2 regions of the Mesorhizobium sp. YL-MeA3-2017 genome follow, and region 1 is predicted to be linked to the other one. Evidence: predicted binding sites of a transcription regulator. Region 1 holds the regulator's gene; the other holds the start of a gene.
What was found. Region 1 encodes LexA, which represses DNA repair genes until DNA is damaged. Its sites were predicted from a motif close to TGTTCNNNNTGTGTTCNG; they were not measured.
Positions count from the first base shown of each region.

Region 2: a site for LexA is predicted at 2,184-2,201, ahead of uvrA (excinuclease ABC subunit UvrA). Genes of this name have one in related genera too.

Region 1 is NZ_JAUSVH010000001.1:215,130-221,136, reverse strand. It holds gene gltX (glutamate--tRNA ligase) at 1-90, opposite strand, end outside; gene QFZ88_RS00915 (ComEC/Rec2 family competence protein) at 184-2,805, shown strand; gene lexA (transcriptional repressor LexA) at 2,933-3,655, opposite strand; gene QFZ88_RS00905 (LysR family transcriptional regulator) at 3,990-4,877, opposite strand; gene QFZ88_RS00900 (antibiotic biosynthesis monooxygenase) at 5,003-5,359, shown strand; gene glp (gephyrin-like molybdotransferase Glp) at 5,522-6,007, opposite strand, start outside.
Region 2 is NZ_JAUSVH010000001.1:5,320,614-5,326,620, reverse strand. It holds gene QFZ88_RS25215 (ATP-dependent Clp protease proteolytic subunit) at 1-228, shown strand, start outside; gene QFZ88_RS25210 (hypothetical protein) at 311-598, shown strand; gene QFZ88_RS25205 (GCG_CRPN prefix-to-repeats domain-containing protein) at 729-1,052, opposite strand; gene QFZ88_RS25200 (hypothetical protein) at 1,258-1,578, shown strand; gene uvrA (excinuclease ABC subunit UvrA) at 2,347-5,268, shown strand; gene QFZ88_RS25190 (DUF302 domain-containing protein) at 5,265-5,675, shown strand.

The DNA of each region.
Region 1 (6,007 bases):
CAGCCAGTTGAACAGCGCCGTGCGGGCGCCGCCGATATGCAGGTAACCGGTGGGGGATGGGGCGAAGCGGGTGATAACCTGATCGGACATGGAACTCTCAAGGAAGGGGCGCCAAAGGCGCGGACTTTCGTTGTTTGGGCGTTCATGTAGCATAGGAGGTCGGGGGCGCAAGGGGCAGACCCGATGGCTGGACGGGGCCGGAGCGGGCAGGGCGGGGCGGATGCCGATCGCGGCATCAGCGAGCAGCTTCTCTTTGCTTCGACCCAGCCGCTTTTCCCGCCTGCGGCCCGGCTGCCCGATGGCGCAAACGAGGCCGGCGGGCCGGTGGCGGAGAGCCGCGTCATCCCCGTATTGCCGCCGGAGATCGCCAGACTTCAGCCACCTCCGGTCTTGCCTGATCGCATCGCCGTCTGGACACGGCGCATGCGGCTGTTGTTGCGCCAGGACTGGCGCGGCGCACTCGGTTCGGTTGTCAGCCTGGAGCTCGACCGGGGTGCTGCATTTCTGTTCGCGCCGGTGTTCCTGGCGGCAGGTGCCGCCGTCTATTTTTCGCTGACCGAAGAACCGGCCTTCCTTCAGCCGGTTGCTTCCTGCCTTGCGCTGGCGGCCATTGCCTTGCTTGCCGGGGCGAAGGCTCATCTCGCGGCAATGGCCGTGCTGTTCTTCGTGCTCGGTATCCTGGCCGGCAAGGTCGAGACCTGGCGTATGCCGGGCGACACGCTGGGCGCCGAGGTCTCGACCGGCATAACCGGGCGCGTCGTGGCGGTCGAGCCGATGGCGAGCGGCCGCACAAGGCTGACGCTGGACGTTCTTAGCACCCAGCGGCCAAAGCTGCGCTACCAGCCTGAGCGGGTGCGCCTGTCGGCGCTGGCGGTGCCCGATGGCGTCAAGGCCGGCTCGGAGGTCAACGGTTATGCGCGGCTGATGCCGCCAGCCGGCCCAGTGCGGCCAAACGGCTACGATTTTTCCTTCGAAAGCTTCTTCGACGGCATCGGCGCCACCGGCTTCTTCATGGGCAAGCCGAAACTGGTGACGCCCGCGAACGATGCGATGCCCGTCATGGCGCGCCTGTCGGTGGCGGTCGAAACCGCGCGGGAGACAATCGCTGCCCGCATTCGCGCCACCATCGGCGGCGCGGAAGGCGAAATCGCCGCCGCGCTGATCGTCGGCGTGCGCGCCGGCATTCCAGAACCCGTCAACGAGGCGATGCGGCGCACCGGTATCTATCACATCATTTCCATTTCCGGCCTGCACATGGCGCTGGTGGCCGGAACCGTCATGGCGCTGCTGCGCGGGACCTTCGCGCTGTTTCCGGATTTTTCGGCGCGGCATCCGGTGAAGAAATATGCGGCCCTTGCCGCGCTGGTCTCGATCGCTGCCTATCTCGCCATCTCCGGCATGGTGGTGGCCGCCGAACGCAGCTTCATCATGCTGGCGGTGATGCTGGTCGCCGTTCTCTTGGATCGTGCCGCGCTGTCGATGCGCAATCTGGCGATATCGGCGGTCGTCGTCATCCTGATCGCGCCGCACGAGGTGGTCGGGCCCTCCTTCCAGATGTCGTTTGCCGCCACCGCCGCGCTGATCGGTGCCTATGCTGCCTGGTCCGAACGCCGGGGCATCGCGCCGACCGGCCCGCCGCCGGCGCGGTCGCTGGCGGGATTTCTCGTACACAAGTCGCTGGTGGGGCTGATCGGTCTCGCCGTGACGTCCATCGTCGCCGGTCTTGCGACGGCCTTGTTCGCGGCCTGGCACTTCCAGCGCATTTCGCCGCTCAGCCTGCTCGCCAACCTTGCCGTGATGCCGATCGTCTCGCTTGTCGTCATGCCGGCCGCCGTTTTCAGCGCGCTCGCCATGCCGTTCGGGGCCGACGGACCGTTCCTCTACGCCATGGGCAAGGGGTTGTCGGCGATGATGGCGATCGCCGAATGGATCTCAGCACGCTCGCCGGTCGATGCCGTCGGGCTCGTCTCGACGCAATCGGTTTTGCTGGTCACGGCCGCACTGGCGATCGGCGCCATGGCCACGACATGGCTGCGGCTGCTCGCCGTGCCGCTGGCCTTCGCCGGCATCGTGGCGATGGACGATGTCGAGACGCCCGACGTGCTGGTGGCCGAGGATGCGCGCCTCGTCGCCATGCCCATCGGCGGCGGCGAACTGGCGGTCAGCCGGCCGCGCCCCAATGCGTTCACGCTCGACAATTGGCGCCGCGCGCTCGATGCCGAGACTGTCGTCCTTCCCGAGACGGCGGCATCGGCCGGCGTCGCCTTGGCGGACGCGCAGGACCTGCCGCCCGGCACGCCGTTTCTGTGTGCGCAGGATCTCTGCTTTGCCCGCCATCCCGATGGCCCGGTCGTGGCGACGGCGCCCAATGCGCGCGCCGCGAAGCCCGCCTGTGCGGTCGCCGCCGTGATCGTCATCGACGACGCCACGGCGCGCGATCTTTGCGAGGACGCCGCCGTCGTCGTCATCACCCGACAGGATCTGGCCCGCGCCGGCAGCGCGGCGGTCTATTTCGACCCGCAAAATGCCGCTGCTGCCGCAACGGCGCGCTTCGCCCTCGAAGACAGCTCCCGGCCCTGGCACGCGCAGCGCCGGTTTTCACGCGAGGCGAGGGGCCTGCCGCCCCGGCAGCAGGAGCGCGTGAAGTCCAATGCCAAGGCAGGCAAATTCGATGCCTCGGCAAACAGATTCGATGCCGACACAAACAGGCGCGATGCGCGTGCGAACAAACGCGATGCCACGCCGAACGGTCCTGATGTCACGACAGAACAACGAGATCACGCGCCTCAAACGCCAGAAAATTAGCCGGCTATCAATTCGGCAAGACCGCGTCCACTAAACCGGCTCCGCGACATTTCAGCGGAGGAAAGAGACCTGCTACGAGCGCTTGGAGCCGGCTCCGAGCGCGTCGAGCCGACCTGTTCCGGCCTCATTAATAGCGGCGGATCAGGCCGACCAGCTTGCCTTGCACCTTGACCCGGTCCGGCCCGAAAATGCGGGTTTCATAGGCCGGATTGGCGGCCTCCAGCGCAATCGACGCGCCCTTGCGGCGGAAGCGCTTCAGCGTCGCTTCCTCCTCGTCGACCAGTGCCACGACGATCTCGCCGGGATTGGCGGTGTTGGCATTGCGGATGATGACCGTGTCGCCGTCGAAAATGCCGGCCTCGATCATCGAATCGCCTTTGACCTCAAGGGCATAGTGGTCACCGCCCGAAATCATGTCAGGCGGCACCGAGATGGAATGCGTGCGGTGCTGGATGGCGTCGATCGGCACACCGGCGGCGATGCGGCCCATGACGGGAATGGAAACGGCGGAGCCGGCATCGTCGTCATTGCTGGCCGACTGCGGGCGCTGCGGCTCCTTGGCCGCCGGGCGGCCGAGGCTGCCTTGGATGACGGCCGGCGAAAACCTCCTGGCCGCGTTGAGGCCGGGCGCGATGGAATCGGGCAGACGCAAAACTTCGAGCGCCCGGGCCCGGTTCGGCAGCCGGCGGATGAAGCCGCGCTCTTCCAGAGCGGTGATCAGGCGGTGGATGCCGGACTTCGATGCAAGATCGAGCGCCTCCTTCATCTCGTCGAAAGAGGGTGGGATGCCGCTTTCTTTCAGTCGTTCGTGGATGAAGAGCAGAAGCTCGTGTTGCTTGCGTGTCAGCATTGTCACCCCCAGGGGACTGGAACCGGAATCAGTAAAACAAACCCGGAACAAACACTATCTGTTCCATTTGTGTTCCGCAACCATTTAAAGTTTAATGAATCTGTTGACGCTTTGTTCAGCCTGATGCCGCCGGAACTCGATCTCGACTTTTTCGTCGCGCCGGGGCGAGTGGCTTTGCAAATGGCAGAATCGAGGCGCCACTGCATGGTTGAGCAGAACAGGCGCGCGGTGTGAAGAGCCCGGGCCTGCAACAAAGGCACGGCCCGGCCGGATTGTGCCAAGCCGGCCGACAAAGACGTTGCTGCTACGCGTCCCGCGCCTTCCAGCCTGGTGATTACTCGGCAAAAAGATTCGCAGCCATGTAGTCGACAAAAACCCGAACCTTGGGCGAGAGGTATCGGTTGGTCGGCCAAAGGATCCGAAACGTCCCGGCCTCGCTAAGGTAGTCTTCCAGTAGCGGCACCAGCTTTCTCTCGGCCAGGCCTGAGGATACGGCAAACGGCGGAAGGCATGTGATGCCGAAAGATCGTTCGGCGAGATAGATCAATGGTTCCAACGTGCTGGCGACCGTGGTGACGGGAAGGTCGAGCTTCAGCTCGCGTCCATCGCGCGCCAGCGGCCACGGTTCGAGCCGTCCCGAATTCGCGAAGCGATGATGCAGGCACCGATGCAGGAGGAGGTCCTCCGGCACACTCGGCCTGCCGTTTTCGGCGAGATATTCGGGTGCCGCGACAATCATGTGCCTGAATGTCCCGAGCTTGCGGCTCATCAGGCGCGTGTCCTTGACGTCGCCCGTTCGAACGACGGCGTCGAAACCCTCCTCGATGACATCGACAAGCCGGTCGGTGAAATCGAGATCGAGGTTGATCTGCGGATATGTTGCCATGAAAGCCGACAGCGTCGGCATCAAAAGCATGCCGGCCAGGGGAAGGCTCACGCGAAGCTGCCCGCGCGGGGTCGCCTGCGACCGCGACAGCTGGGCCTGAGCTTGTTCGAATTCCGCCTGGATGCGCCGGCAGCTGTCGAGGAAAAAACTGCCTTCCTCGGTCAGCGCCATACTGCGCGTCGAGCGGTGAAAAAGGCGCGCGCCCATCTCGTCCTCGAGCCGCAGGATGGCCTTGCCGACAGCGGAACCCGACAGGCCGAGCCGTTGCGCAGCGCTCGCGAAACTTCCCGCCTCGGCCACCTGAATGAAAATGCCAAGCGTTCCAAGCGTATCCATGGAGAGTCAATTCCGGAAAAAATATCCGATGTGATGAGAATACCGGACCATTTATCCGATATTTCCGTCCCGATATCCAGATGCCGTCGCGCACAGTCCGCCGCGATCCTCAAATGGAGATACGCATGACCACCCAATCGAACGCCGCCTTCGCGGCCACTCCCCAGCCAACGACCTTCATCGTCAACGTCATCCACGCCCACCCCGGAAAGCAGGAGGAGGCTTTCGCCATCATCCAGGACGTCGTGCACTATGTCGCCGAACGCAAGGAAGGTTTCCTCTGGAGCACGCTGGCCAAGAGCACGGACGGACAAACGGTCGTGAATGTCGAAGCGATCCAGGGCGCCGGCGATGTCGACACGTTCTTCTCCGATCCAGTCTTCGTGGAGAAGTTCCGCAAGCTGGACGCGGTGTCCAAAAGCGAATTTCACACCTACACCGTCGGCGATCTCGTGCTGCCGAAGCGCGTGGCGGCGACCTGATTCACCTAACGATGCCGCGCGCGACGGTTCGAGAATCGGGATCGGTGTTCGGTAAAAACAACGCGTAAATTCAAGGGATTAAAGAGCTTTTTGTACGTCCGAGGCGGACGTGCGGCGGCTTGAAAACAGTTCTTCGCTGCCGCCAGTTTTTTGCTCCGCTCGTCAGCGCAGCATCAGCACCTGGCAGGGCTCGCCGGCGATAGCGGCGGCGGCGAAGGGCGGGCGCACGATCAGCCCGTTGGCATCGGCCAGCGTGCGCAGCATCGAGGAGTCCTGGATGCCCAACGGGGTGGCGATGAGGGCGCCAGCGCGCTCCTCCACGACCGCGCGAACATAATCCTGGCGCCGATCATTAGCCGGCATATTACTTGCCAGTTTCACCTCGCGCATGTCTTGCCTGAAGAGGCGCCCGCCGAGGCGGGCGAGCAGCGGTTTCAGGAACAGTTGCGAGCAGACCAGGCTGGCGACCGGATTGCCGGGCAGGCCGATGCAGCGAATGGCGCCCATGCGGCCGAACAGCAGGGGCTTGCCGGGGCGCATGGCGAGCTTCCAGAAGTCGAGCGTCATGCCTTCGCCGGTCAGCACGTCGTGGACCAAATCGTGGTCGCCCACCGAGGCGCCGCCCAGCGTGACGATGATGTCGGCACC
Region 2 (6,007 bases), 5.1 Mb from region 1:
CACCAGCCGCTGGGCGGCTTCCAGGGCCAGGCATCCGACATCCAGCGTCACGCGGAGAATATCAGTCGCGTCAAAAAGCGCATGATTGGCCTCTATGCGGAACATTGCGGCCGCACGCTCGATGAAGTCGAGCGCACGCTTGACCGCGACCATTTCATGACCGCCGAGGAAGCCAAGGCCTGGGGGCTGGTCGACCACGTCTACGATACGCGCAAACACGCCGCCTGACCGGTATGTCAGCGCGATCGATGACAGCGCGGTCGGATGGCAGGGACTGGTCGCGGCGGCATCATGCGCCTATGTTAGGGGCATGATCCGCATTTCCGCTCCCCTCGCAATCGGGTTTTTGGGCTTGCTGGCAGTGTTGCCGCAGGCGGCGACCGCTGTTGCCGGCGAGCCGGCAAAGCCATCAAAAGGCAGCCTGCCTGGTGTCGATGGCGGCTACCGCATCGTCCAGCCGGCCGCCCCGCAGCCGGAGCCCGACGACACTAGCAACGGTGCGAACCGGCAATTCAAGATCGGCGACATGGACGTGCGCATTTCCGGCTCGGTGATCGTCGATGTCGGCGCCGGCGCGGTGTCGGCACCACGCCGCTAACAACAGCCCGAAAAATCAAAGTCGCGGCTCTGCGCCGCCGGATCAAACCAACGGATCTCTCGGCTGGAGACCAAACGGCAAGCGACCGACACGGCTGCGTCGGCCGCTCGTCAGGACATCGCTGGGCGTCTTACCAGTTGCGGACGCAATAGCCGCGCGGTGTCAGATGGGTGCCGCGCGGGCATGCGCGGTAGGCGGGCCGATTGCGGACGCATTCGCCATAGCGGTTCAAATGGCGGCCCGGGCCGCAATAAGCGCGCATCCTGTTTGGAACGCAGCGGCCCCAACGATCCATGTGACGGCCCGGCCCGCAGCGCCAGCCGACCTGCTCGATTGCGTTCGATGAGAACTGGGAAGATTGCGCGGGCGCGATCGGATAAGAGAAGGCAGGCGCGGCGAACGAGAAAAGACCGCCGAGAAGCACCAGGGCGGCGACAAGTTTTGCAGAATACATCACGTATTCCTCCGAGCGATGCCCCCCTGCACGCACGACGGTATTGACCGCTGGGTGAATGGAACGTGAATGTCTTCACGTTTCACGGCGATGTGAAAGGCACTGCCCGCAGGCACTCGCCGTCGGCCGACCAGTTCATCTGTGCTATCGCGACCAGCGCCGGGCTGCGTTATCAAGGACTGGGGCACAACGATGAGAGGACGCCATGCGGTTTCTTCCATACGTCGCTTCGGCCCTTGCTGCCCTTACCCCTGTTCCTGCGCTCAGCCAGCCGATGTTCGGCTACGGCACCAAGGACACCACTTTCTACATCACCGCCTGGAATCCGGAGAACAGAAGCTGGAACTGCTCGGCCGCCTTCACGCTCTATGATGACAGCCAGGGCGTGGCGCGGGTCGAGTTCAGCTACAATGAGAACTTCGTCGTCACCTCGCACACCAACAACACCATCGTCCATTTCGTCCAGGCACGCTGGGCGACGCGCAATCTGCGCTATTCGATAACCAGCCAGCCATCCTGCTTCTGACCGACGGGAACGGGAGTACCCGGGTAGCGTCCACGCGACGGCTGTTGCCGTCGCGGCTTTCGCGACGGTGGATGTTTCCCGCGGTTTGGAGATTCAATGGCCCCTAAAAACCATTGGCCCCGCCGCTGCCTGTGGCAAAGCGGACGGGGCCTTTTGGGGGTTTACCCGATATTACCGGGAGCGTTTCACCGGCTTTGGGTTTCGGGTGCTTCGCGGCATTCAGCCGTCGACCCGACTAGTGGTCTCTGGTTGTAAAGGGGGTCGGCAGGTCACGGTTTGCGCGAACAGGCGTTCGCCTGCCCTGACACCTATGCCCGCCGCGGCTCCAACGACAGATGGAGCCCGAAGATACTGTCCGGTGGGGTCATACCTCGCTCCTTCTCTTGGTTGCTCTTGCCGTCTTCCCAGAGCACTTATTCGTTCGTCCGCGGCGCCTCGCGGATCACCTGCTGGCACGAAGATCGCCCCTTGGCGATCGGCTCGGTTGACCCTTGGACTGTGCGCCTCCCCTCCCCATGCGTCAACCTTTGCTTAGTCGATTGCGGAAAATGTGATCGGAACGATCCGGAACGTCACGTTCTCCTGACATCGCTCTGTCAGGAGCGCGTTCGATCTTTGTTCTTTTTTGCTTGCCCGCCCGCGCGAAAGACGGTTAAACCCGACACGTTGCGGGGTCCACTCGATCTTGCGGCAACAATACCTACATTAACGGGCGGCCGGGCAGATCCGTCCTGCCCAGACATTGCAAAACCGAGGCGGCGGACCGGCATGGCCGACCATAAGTACATTTCCATTCGCGGCGCACGCGAGCACAATCTCAAAAATGTCGACCTGGACCTGCCGCGGGACAGCCTGGTCGTGATGACGGGCCTGTCGGGCTCCGGCAAATCGTCGCTTGCGTTCGACACGATCTACGCCGAGGGCCAGCGTCGATACGTGGAAAGCCTGTCGGCCTACGCCCGGCAGTTCCTGGAGATGATGCAGAAGCCGGACGTCGACCAGATCGACGGCCTGTCACCCGCCATTTCCATCGAGCAGAAGACGACTTCCAAGAACCCGCGCTCGACGGTCGGAACCGTCACCGAAATCTACGACTACATGCGGCTGTTGTTCGCGCGCGTCGGCGTACCCTATTCGCCGGCCACCGGCCTGCCCATCGAAAGCCAGACGGTGAGCCAGATGGTCGACCGCGTTCTGGCGATCGAGGAAGGCACGCGCCTTTACATCATGGCGCCGATGGTTCGCGGCCGTAAGGGCGAATACAAGAAGGAATTGCTGGAACTCCAGAAGAAGGGTTTTCAGCGCGTCAAGGTCGACGGCGTCTTCTATGAAGTTGGAGACGTGCCGGCGCTGGACAAGAAATACAAACACGACATCGACGTCGTGGTCGATCGCGTCGTCGTGCGCGGCGACCTCGCCACGCGCCTGGCGGATTCGATGGAGACCGCGCTCAAGCTTGCTGAAGGTCTGGTTGTCGCAGAATTCGCCGACCGCCCGCTGCCGGCCAGCGAAACATCCGAAGAATCCGCCTACAAATCCAAGAACGAGACGCATGAGCGCATCCTGTTCTCGGAAAAGTTCGCCTGCCCGGTGTCCGGCTTCACCATTCCAGAGATCGAGCCCCGGCTGTTCTCGTTCAACAATCCGTTCGGCGCCTGCCCGACCTGCGACGGGCTGGGCAGCCAGCGCGCGATCGACGAAAACCTCGTGGTGCCGGACGACAATGCGACACTGCGCGACGGCGCCGTCAGTCCGTGGGCAAAATCCACCTCCCCCTATTATTCGCAGACCCTGGAAGCGCTGGGAAAGGTCTACGGCTTCAAGCTCGGCGACAAGTTCAAGGATCTGAGCGAGGAGGCCCAGCAGGCCATTCTTCGCGGCACCGGCGAACGCGAGATCACCTTCAACTATGATGACGGCCTGCGCTCCTACAAGACGACCAAGACCTTCGAGGGCGTGATCCCCAATCTCGAGCGGCGCTGGAAGGAAACGGAATCGGCCTGGATGCGCGAGGAGATCGAGCGCTTCATGTCGGCCACCCCCTGCCCGGCCTGCAACGGCTACCGACTGAAACCGGAAGCCCTGGCGGTGAAGATCGCCGGCAAGCATATCGGCGAAGTGACGGAACAGTCGATCCGCAAGGCCGACCGCTGGTTCAACGAATTGCCGGAGCAGCTCAACGAAAAGCAGAACGAGATCGCCGTCCGTGTGCTGAAGGAAATCCGCGAAAGACTGCGCTTCCTCAACGATGTCGGCCTCGACTATCTGACGCTGTCGCGCAATTCGGGCACGCTGTCGGGTGGCGAGAGCCAGCGCATCCGCCTCGCATCGCAGATCGGCTCCGGTCTTACCGGCGTGCTCTACGTGCTGGACGAGCCGTCGATCGGCCTGCATCAACGCGACAATGCACGCTTGATCGAGACGCTGAAACATCTGCGCGACATCGGCAACACCGTCATTGTCGTCGAACATGACGAAGACGCCATCCTGACCGCCGACTATGTCGTCGACATCGGCCCGGCGGCGGGCATCCATGGCGGCCACATCATCGCCCAGGGCACACCGCGCGAGGTGATGGCCAACCCGGCTTCGATTACGGGCAAATATCTGTCGGGCGAGCTCGAGATCGCGACACCGGCCGAGCGACGGCCCGGCAAGAAGGGCAAGCGCATCAAGGTCGTCGGCGCGCGTGGCAACAATCTGAAGAATGTCACCGCCGAGTTTCCGCTCGGTACCTTCACCGCCGTCACCGGCGTATCGGGCGGCGGCAAGTCGACCTTCCTGATCGAGACGCTGTTCAAGGCCGCGTCCCGCCGCATCATGGGTTCGCGCGAGCATCCGGCCGAGCATGACCGTATCGAGGGCCTCGAATTCCTCGACAAGGTCATTGACATCGACCAGTCGCCGATCGGCCGCACACCGCGATCGAACCCGGCCACCTATACGGGCGCCTTCACCCCGATCCGGGACTGGTTCGCCGGCTTGCCGGAAGCCAAGGCGCGCGGATATCAGCCGGGCCGTTTCTCGTTCAACGTCAAGGGTGGCCGTTGCGAGGCCTGCCAGGGCGACGGCGTCATCAAGATCGAGATGCACTTCCTGCCCGACGTCTACGTGACCTGCGACGTCTGCCACGGCAAGCGCTACAACCGCGAGACGCTGGACGTCACCTTCAAGGGCAAATCGATCGCCGACGTTCTCGACATGACGGTCGAGGAAGGCGTCGACTTCTTCGCCGCAGTGCCGGGCGTGCGCGACAAGCTCGTCACGCTCAACCAGGTCGGCCTCGGCTACATCCATATCGGCCAGCAGGCGACGACCTTGTCCGGCGGTGAGGCGCAGCGCATCAAGCTGGCCAAGGAACTGTCGCGCAAGGCGACCGGCAAGACGCTCTATATTCTCGACGAGCCGACTACCGGCCTGCATTTCCACGACGTGGCAAAACTGCTCGAAGTGCTGCACGAACTGGTCGACCAGGGCAACACCGTGATCGTCATCGAGCACAATCTGGAAGTCATCAAGACCGCCGACTGGGTGCTCGACCTTGGCCCCGAGGGTGGCGACGGCGGCGGCGAACTCGTGGCGTCGGGCACGCCGGAAGACGTCGTCGCCGAGCCGCGATCCTATACCGGCCAATACCTCAAGGAGCTTCTGGAGCGGCGACCGAAGGGGAAGCGCGAGGCGGCTGAATGACGGGTGGCGATGGCATCGTCACCATCGAAAGCCGCTTGACGGTAACGGAAACCATCGACCGGCTGGTCGAAGTCGTTACCAAGCTTGGCCTCAACGTCTTTGCCCGCATCGATCATGCGGCGGGCGCGCGCGATGTTGGCATGGCGCTTCGCCCAACGGAACTTCTCATCTTCGGCAATCCGAAGGGCGGCACGCCGCTCATGCAGGACAGGCAGATCGCCGGTATCGACCTGCCGGTAAAGGCGCTGGCCTGGGAAGATGAAGCCGGCAAAGTATGGCTCTCCTACAACACCGCCGAATGGATCGCCGTGCGACATCATTTGGGCGACGCCAGCAATGCAGCGGTTCAAGCGATAGCCGGTGGCATGAGCAAGGTTGTGGGCCTGGCAACCGGTCGCGAAGAGTAACGGTCACGGCACTGCTGCGTCCCTGAAACCGACGATCGACTGCAGGGAGTTTCTTAACCGCCGGACAAAAAAAAGCAGACGAATAGGAAATTCGCCTGCTCACCCCCAGCGTTTGGCAGCGACGCGGCCGTTGGCACCACGCGCTACCCCCGAGCCAAAGAACCGGGAGAACGGTCTTAACGGTCTGATTTATTTTAGCGGATCGTGATCCAAGGTACAGAGCCCAGTTTCACCGGAAGCAACCGGGTCGCGTTCCGGGGAACTGGCACAAAACCGCGGTTTCGCGCCGGAATATCGATCAGACGGCTGCCGACCGGACAGGCAGAGCGTCT